Regions from separate parts of the Desulfosarcina ovata subsp. ovata genome, predicted to be linked through region 2. Evidence: riboswitches for the same ligand, from Rfam matches in the RefSeq annotation. Region 2 holds a riboswitch; the other holds the start of a gene.
The links. Region 2 has a riboswitch for cobalamin ahead of GN112_RS25935 (FecCD family ABC transporter permease). Riboswitches for the same ligand answer to the same signal wherever they lie in the genome.
Positions count from the first base shown of each region.

Region 1 (4,403 bases), 4.7 Mb from region 2:
AAAAGGTATCCATGGACTGTATCCAGTTGGCAAACAGGGTGATGACCAACAAAGTGATCAGGATAAAGCCGAGGAAACAGGCGAAAAGAACAGCCGTCGTCATAGCCGGGGCCAGGGGAAATAAAGAGAACGCCAGGGTCAGGTTAAGCAGAATCACGGTGGCACATACCGGGCAGGGGGTGATCAAAAGCAGAACTGCCTTAAGCTGGGCGTGTTGGTGACTGGCCGGTGTTTGAATCAGCAGCCGGATGCCCCATGCCAGAAGCCCTGCGGCCAGAATGAAATGCAGAATCATTCCGTATTTGAGGACATTGGCCAATCTGTCCAGGTAATCCAGCAGATTCAGGCCGGTCACCAGAAAATGTATTCCCAGGAACAAAAGCAGATAGGTCAGGACAGACCCTGCAAAAAAGGCCCATTTTTTTCTTTTTGAAATAGCGGGGTGGTTCATCTGTGAACCAAGGCCCACGCCGATTTTAATGCCGAACACCAGGAAGGCGGCCAGAATTCCGCTCATCCACAATTGTTTGATCATATGACTTTCCAATTAGAAATGATAGCTGATGCCGGCCTCTACATAAGCGCCGTTTTGGACATAATAGGCGTTATTGGGTTCGCCGTCGGAATTCAGCTTACCGGATGAATTAGATGCATATTCAAGATCTTCATCAAAAATATTTTTACCAAGGACCCAGACTTTCCATGCTTTCCAGGTATAGGAAGCCCTGGCATCAAAGGTGGTTTTGTCCGGATATTCGATCTGGTTCAGGTAATCCACATACCGTTCGCCGATATAGTTTATATCCATGCTGATCTTAAGCCCGGCCATGGGGTAGAAATCTAGCCCGATGACCCCACTGATTTCAGGAACCCAGTAGATTTGTTTTCCCGAAATGTCTGCCGTGTAGTCCCTGGTATTATCGGGATGAATGTAAACGAAAGCCGTACCCGAGGTCCATTCGATATCCTGGTAGGTGGCGGCCACCCGGTATCCGAAATATTGGCACAGCCTGCCGTCTGCCTCAATCTCGATCCCTTTTGCCTCGGCATCCCCGATATTCCCCTGGCCGCAGGAATCATCGTTTTCGTCATAAACCGATCCGAATTTATCCTTATATTCCGAATAATAAATGGTGGCGTTGATGTTGAATGCCTTGCTGAACAAATGTTTATACCCCAGTTCATAGGTCAGGACTTCTTCGGGCTCAAGGTCTTCAACCGGATTCAACGATCCGCCTTTTTCAACGGCCCAAGCATAATACCGCGGCGTTGGAAACCAGTAATTTCTTCCCACCGACGCGTAAATCATGGCCTGGTCATTGAAATGATAGGACGGGGCAATGGAGTAGCTGAACATATCGCGGTCTTCATCTACAATATTGGGTACCTTGTCCTGGAATTCCACTTCTGTCCTGTCAAAACGGATACCGGCGTCCAGCCCCCATTTTTCATTGAACCGCAGGTTGTTGTCCCAGAAAACACCATAGGTTTTCTCTTGGAGGTCAAAGTTGTATGTGTCGGTATTTTTTGTGGGATAATAGGGATAAATTCGTCCGACAGTATTGTCGATATCCTCATAATCTATCCCGATGGTGGGGGTGTAGCTGACCGAACCGAAATCAAAATGATATCCGCCCGACATGGTCAGTGAATATGTGTCCTGGTCGCTGTCTTCATAGTAAACGCTCGTCGGACTGTCATAAATCGCATACGTCCGTCTGAAGTCTTTTTCATAGGTTGCCCAGGAAAAAGAGGAATCAAAAAATTTTTTTTCGGCCTTATGGGAAAATTCCAAGGCAACGGTTGTATTTTTCTCATCTTTTTCATTATGCCAGAGCAGATCCGAATCGGTCTCGCTTTTGGGAAAATGGATCTCCCTGCGATAGTTGTCCAACTGCCATTGATATTTTTTTAGCCCTTCTGCCGTTTGATTATCATAATCCACATGGTTGACCCGAAGACCAATCCTGGATTGGTCGGACAGATTGTATCCCAGGCGTCCCAACACGGACTGCCGGTTTTCCTCTTCTTCTTCATACCCGTCCGTATGATAATTTTCGGCATCCACCAGAAAGTCGAACTTATTTTTCATGCCGTACAATGACACATTTTCGTCATGACTGTCCCATGAACCATAAGAGGCAGAGACATCGCCATGAACCCCCTCGGATTTGCTTTTTTTGGTAATCACATTGATCACCCCCCTGGCCGCACCGGGGCCATAAGCAATCCCGGCAGAACGCAGAACCTCGATCCGTTCGATCTGGTTGACCGGAATAAAATCAAACTCACTGTACCGGTAATCCCCCAATTTCAAGGGAACACCGTCCATCAGAAGGACCGGTCCTCCGGCCATGGCGCTTTTGTTTCCGCGGATGACAACGGACTGGCTTTTTGAACTGCTGTCAACAACCCCGGGAATTTTTGACAGGGCTTCAACAATGTTTTTGGCCCCCATATCCTCAAGTTCCTCTGCCGTGATGATGGAAAGACTTGCAGGTGTGTCAACCGCCTTTGACTTTCGCGTCGAAGTAACCACGATTTCATCCAGTTTATGATCAGCTTCTCTCCCATCCTCGGCCAAACCCAATGCGGGCCATAAAAGTCCTCCCAAAATTAAAAAAAACAAGCAGCGTTTCATCTATCCTCCCACTCTGACAGCTTTTGGTTCGGGATAAAAACTTCAACGTGGCTTGAATAAAAAAAATCCCGAACCATTTGATTGACAAACGATCTGGGATGCCCTGGTTTTTCCACAGATTTGATCTGCCTTCCCTTGTCCACGGGGCGGGGCAGCAACATTTATGGTATCCAGGCAGGTCTTCTGACTTTCGGTTCTTCCTAATGGCTGCGCCTTCCCGACTTTAAAGCCAGTGGCAATCTTGCAGCGGTCGTCCCCGATCACAGCGGCGGGCCCATCCCCGAATTTCACGGGGTTCCCTATTAAGCTTCTATAGCACCTGAAATGGCTTCGCATATTTCTCTTTACGAACATAATTGTCAAGAAGATTGTTTGCAATATTTACTGCTATAACGTGCTTAAACTCACAGTTCTTCTCATCGCTTTGCGCTCTCCTGAATTGGGGAAAAAGTAGTGGCGGTTCGGAGAAAAAAAAATCCCCGGACCGATTAACAATTCGATCCGGGGATGTCCCTTTTTTATCCGCGGTGATCTGGCGAGCGTCAAACACTGTCCACGCGTTGACGACTCATTTTGGATCGGGCAGGTCTTCTGACTCACGGATCATCCTACGACCGCACCTTCCCGACAGTTCCGGCTGTCAGTGGCGTTGCTGCGGCGTTCGTCCCCGATTACAGCGGCGGGCCCGTCCCCGGTTCTCACGGGGTTCCCTTTTCAGCTCGTCAACCGTCACCCCAACCCACCGGATGAAGATTACTTATGAGCACCTGATCCAAAGTGCAATCTAATTACCCCACCGGTACTTTTTGTCAAGTTTTTTATCGGTTCATCGGCGTTAAGGATTACGGATAGCATCTGTTGATTCGACCATCCGCAGAACCTGTACACCATCTGCAAATCTTTGTTGGCGGGATACCAGTCATGACCTGGCGGGAGTGGTAACGCCTACCGGGATCGGGTGTATGCGTCAAGCGCAGTGGCCACTTTCCGGCACAGCGTCCCGATGGCCCGGCTGTGGGCAGCAGCCAATTCGCCAAACCCGGAACCGGTGATGGGTTCAATCAGGTGGGTGCGGTGGGTTTGGACGACCGCTGCATCCGTTGCTTTGTCCGGGCTGCCGGCAATTGTCCAGATGGCAGTGAGCGACACCCGGCGTTTTCCGGTGCCGATCAGTTCCAAAAACTGAAACGACAGAATCACGTCCGGCTTGATTTCTACCGGCCAAGGCGCGTTGACCATACGGATATGGGGCATGAGCCACTGCAGGTTCTCACCAATGGTCTGCTGGACCATCCGATCGGGGTAATCGGCCCAACGGTTCAGGCTTGAAATCAACAGACGGTTGGCTCCACTGCGGACAACCATCTGCTGGCGGTTGACATAACCGGGCAATCCGACGGAACGGATGCCGACGGTCAGGTCGGCCTTCGCGCCGTCGTTGGATTCGGCCGGTGGCAAGGTGGTGGCGTTTAGGGTGTAGTACGTCACCGGTGGGGTAATGGAACGGCAGCCGGAAACCAACCCCGCCAGCAGAAAGGCAAAAATCGTGAGCCACAGCCATGGTCGCATCATTCCTGAAGTCCTTTCCCGTATACGATCGCATCAGGATGACGTTCCAGATAATCAGCCAGCGCCTGTACCGTCCGGGCGGCATCCTGCAGTTCCATCAGCAGGCGATTGAGATTGACCACCATGGGCGCGCTTTCACCCAGCACACTGCCGGCCTCGGCAAGTGCCGTTTCACCCTTGGCCAAGGTCTGCC
Region 1 is NZ_AP021879.1:1,230,075-1,234,477, forward strand. Features, by position in the region: gene GN112_RS05410 (DUF2162 family putative transporter) at 1-535, opposite strand, end outside; gene GN112_RS05415 (TonB-dependent receptor) at 548-2,641, opposite strand; cobalamin riboswitch at 2,798-2,979, opposite strand; cobalamin riboswitch at 3,206-3,403, opposite strand; gene GN112_RS05420 (PqiC family protein) at 3,587-4,213, opposite strand; gene GN112_RS05425 (PqiB family protein) at 4,210-4,403, opposite strand, start outside.
Region 1: another riboswitch for cobalamin. It lies ahead of GN112_RS05415 (TonB-dependent receptor); the one in region 2 lies ahead of GN112_RS25935 (FecCD family ABC transporter permease).

Region 2 (4,403 bases):
GTACAGGTTGGCATCCGCCGGATCGAGCCGCAGGCCTTTTTTGAATTCGGCCATGGCCGTGTCGACCTTGCCCGCCTGGTAAAGGCGGTCGCCGCTGATGTTGAGGCTCACCGCATCAAAACGGGTTACGCTTCCGGGCCCGAAAAAAACGCCGTGATCAAGGGCCTTGCCGGCATTTTCAACGGTTTCGCCGAGTGTCTCGTCGAGGGTCGGATAGAGGGCCATCCCGACGATGACGGGCGGCTGTTGCATCGCCTGGCCGGCGGCCAGGAGCTGCCGGGCCAGGTTGTCGCCCTCATCGGCACTGCGGTCGGCCAGGGCGCAGGCGAAGCGATGGCGGCCGATCTGCCCCCAGATGCCGTCCTGGGTGTGGCAGAGTTGTTCCAGTGGAGCGATGGCGGCCATGGCCGCCTGGTCATCGTCGTTGTCCTGGACGGCCGTTTCAATGTCCACGGCAAGCACCAGAAGGGTTGCTGCCGCTGTCAGGCGCGTCTCGACGGCGTCGATGAACGCCTGCCGGTCGAGCAGATCCGTGAACCGTTCGGAAAAGGTCGATGGTGAAATTTCGGCCGCCCTGACGGAAACGGTCGGGTCATCGGACGCCGAGAAGAGAAATTCCTGTGTCGCACTGCGGTTTCTGAATTGTTCCGATAGGGGTTTTGGCATTACTTCTCCTGCGTGCCCGTCTCTTCGGCCAGCATGTCGGCAAAGGCCTTCTCGATGATATCCAGCTCTTCCTCCTGCAGGGTCCGTGGATCCATGATGAAACGGTCGCTTTCGATTCTGCCGATGATTGGCGGGGTATGGTGACGCAGCCACGATTCCATGGCGTTGGCCGATTTTCCCGCCAGGGTAACGCCCAGGCAGCGGCTTTCCAGGTTCAGCAGGGGCAGGGAGCCGCCGCCGGCCTTGGAGGAGAGGTCCATCAGTTCCACCTTGAGCCGGTCGCCGCCGATTCCCTCGAGGCGGGTTTTCAATTCTGCGGCCCGGGCCTGGATGAGCGATGGCGGCAGGGTCAGCATACGCAGGGTGGGGATGTGCTGCAGGGCGTCCTGCTCGTCGCGGTAGAGTTGCAGGGTCGCTTCCAGGGCGGCCAGGGTCATCTTGTCGATTCGAAGGGCCCGGGTGAGCGGATTGGCCTTGATGCGGTCGATGTGCGCCGGGCCGCCCAGAATGATCCCCGCCTGGGGGCCGCCCAACAATTTGTCTCCGCTGAAGGTGACCACGTCCACGCCGGCGGCCAGGGATTCCTGAACGGTGGGTTCCTTGATCAGGCCATATTTGGAAAAATCCACCAGGGTGCCGCTGCCCAGGTCTTCCATGACCGGCAGGTCGTGGCGCCTGCCGATGGCCACCAGATCGGGCAGGGCCACGGACGCGGTGAATCCCACAATGCTGTAGTTGCTGGTGTGGGCCTTGAGCAGCATACCGGTGGCTTCGCCAATGGCACTTTCATAATCCCGGGGATGGGTCCGGTTGGTGGTGCCCACCTCCTTGAGGATGGCGCCGCTTTTGGCCATGACATCCGGGATCCGGAATGCGCCGCCGATTTCCACCAGTTCGCCCCGGGAAACAATCACCTCAACGCCCTTGGCCAGGGTGTCCAGACAGAGCAGTACCGCTGCCGCATTGTTGTTCACCACCATGGCGGCGCGGGCGCCGCTCAATTCACAGAGAATGTCTTCCACCGCGCTGTAACGGGACCCCCGGCGACCCTTCTCGAGGTCGAATTCCAGATTGGAGTACCGGCTGGAGATAAGTTTCAGGCGGTCGAGCACGGCCGGCGAAAGCAGGGAGCGGCCCAGGTTGGTGTGTACCACCACGCCGGTGGCGTTGACCGTGCGCTGCAGTCGTGGGGCCATGATCCGGTCGGCCCGGCGCGTTGCCGCCTCCACCAGTGCATCCAGGGAAAAGGCGGCCGCATCGAGCGGGGTCGCCGCGTGCAGCACCGTTTCCCGCAGGCGGTCAATGGCCCAGCGGATGGCCGGAATCAGCACTGACTTGGGAATGGCGTCGAAATGCCCGCCGGCCGATCCGTGGACGATAACCCGGTCCACCCCCGGAAGCTGTTTCAATTGGTTTCGTTGATCTTGATTCAAAGGCATTCCTCATTTCCGAATTTATCCTTAACTGCGGCATATACCATTATTTAAACACTGTTTTCAACCACCGGATGCGCTTCTCCCAGGGCAACCGCATCTGAATTGGAATTCGGCGAATGGCGTTATCGGCGCCCCTTGCTTTCGGATGGATAAATGAATGCCAAATGCCAACATCCAAATGTCAATTGAAGGATTGACATACCATCGGATGTAAACTAAAAACGGAGCAAAAGGTGCGCTATTGCTTAATAGGGAATCCCGTGAGAACCGGGAGCGGTCCCGCCGCTGTAACCCCCTGCCCTTCCGATCTTTGTTGGAGGGAACTGCCAGACCATGGGCCACTGTCCCGGATTACCGGTGTGGGAAGGCGTCTGTCAGGAAGGGGAAGCCAGAAGACCTGCCTTTTGTGTGTGCCGGAGAGAGCTGCTTGAAAAAGTGTTTTCGGCCGTCCATAATGTAGAGGGCCAAGTAAACTGGGTGCAACCCTTCAAACCGACATCGAGGTTTGAAGGGTTTTTGTTTTTTGGGTGTATGCCAACCGGTAAACGCCGGTACGGGGCCACAGGTAAAACGATTTGATCGCTCCCGTTTCTGTCGACAATTCATTCCCCCATCTGTTGGGGCGCAGCTGGCTGCTGGCCGGCCTGCTGGCGGGGGTGCTGCTGGCGACGATTTGCCTGTCGGCGGGGATGGGCTACCTGAGGATCGCCTGGATCGATGTCCTGCGGGTGGTCGGCGGCAGCCTGACGGGCAATCCGGCCCTCACCCGGGGCCTGGACGAGCTGACCCGCACCATTGTCATGGACGTGCGCCTGCCGCGCATTCTGACCGCAGCGGTGGTGGGGGGGGGACTGGCATTGTGCGGCGTGGTGTTTCAGGGGATTCTGCTCAACCCCCTGGCCGATCCCTACACCCTGGGTGTCTCTGCCGGCGCCGCGTTCGGGGCGGCCCTGGCCCTGTTGCTCAACCTGAGTGTTGCCGGCATTTACAGCGTGCCGGTATGTGCTTTCATCGGGGCCACGGCCACGTTGGTATTGGTGATCTACCTCTCCTCTTCGGCCGGCGGAGCCAACGCCAACAACCTGATCCTGTCGGGCATTATCGTTGCCGCGATTCTTTCGGCCGGCATCAGCTTTCTCAAATTCGTGGCCGACGAGCAGGTATCGGTGATCATTTTCTGGCTCATGGGCAGCTTCGCCTCCAAAACCTGGCATGACGTGGGACTGACCAGCGCCTTTCTGATCCCGGGGCTGACGGTTTTTCTCTTTTTCGCCCGCGACCTGAATCTGCTCTGCCTGGGACGCCGGGCGGCGTCGTCACTGGGGGTGGACGCCCGCCGGGTGCCCTGGATTCTGCTGGTCACGGCGTCCCTGGTGACGGCCGCCTGTGTGGCGGCTTCCGGCATCATCGGTTTTGTGGGGCTTCTGGTGCCGCACATGATGCGCGCCCTGGTGGGACCGGACAACCGGCGGCTGCTGCCGCTCTCATTTTTCAGCGGGGCGATTCTGCTGCTGGCGGCCGATACGGTGACCCGCGCGGTGCTGCCCCACGAGATTCCCATTGGCGTGCTGACGGCCCTGATCGGAGGCCCTTTTTTCTGCTACCTTTTTCGCAAACGCCAGACGGGCCGCGGGGGCTTCTGAGGATGGGATTCGCCTTACACGACATCGCCTTCGCCCATCCCGGAAAAACGATTTTCGACGGGCTGGACCTGGTCCTGCGGAAGGGGCGCTTTACCGGCATTGTCGGACCCAACGGTTGCGGCAAGACCACCTTGCTGGATCTGATCTGCCGGCACCGGATGCCCGATCGGGGCGATATCCGTTACGGGGACCGGCCCTTGTCCGAAATCGGCAAACGGTCGCTGGCCCGGCTGATTGCGCTGGTGCCCCAGGATTACGGCATCAATTTCCCGTTCAGCGTGCAGGAGGTGGTCCTCATGGGACGCTACCCGCACACGCCGCGCTTCGGTGCCCCCAGCGGCGAGGACCGTGACCGGGTGGCCCGGGTGATGGCCGACTGCGGTATCCTGGCCCTGAAGGATCGGCCGGTGACCACCCTGAGCGGGGGAGAACGCCAGCGGGTGATCTTTGCCCGCGCGCTGGCCCAGGATACCCCGGTGCTCGTGCTGGATGAGGCCACGGCCAACCTGGACGTGCACCACACCCTGGCCCTGCTGGATCGGACCACAGAACTGGTACGGGATGATCGGCGCACGGTGGTTGCCGTATTTCAGGACCTCAATCTGGCCGCGGCCTACAGCCAGGAGATGGTCCTGATGAAGGCGGGACAGGTGGTGGC
Region 2 is NZ_AP021879.1:5,918,342-5,922,744, reverse strand. Features, by position in the region: gene GN112_RS25945 (tetratricopeptide repeat protein) at 1-666, opposite strand, end outside; gene selA (L-seryl-tRNA(Sec) selenium transferase) at 666-2,105, opposite strand; cobalamin riboswitch at 2,317-2,521, shown strand; gene GN112_RS25935 (FecCD family ABC transporter permease) at 2,678-3,745, shown strand; gene GN112_RS25930 (ABC transporter ATP-binding protein) at 3,748-4,403, shown strand, end outside.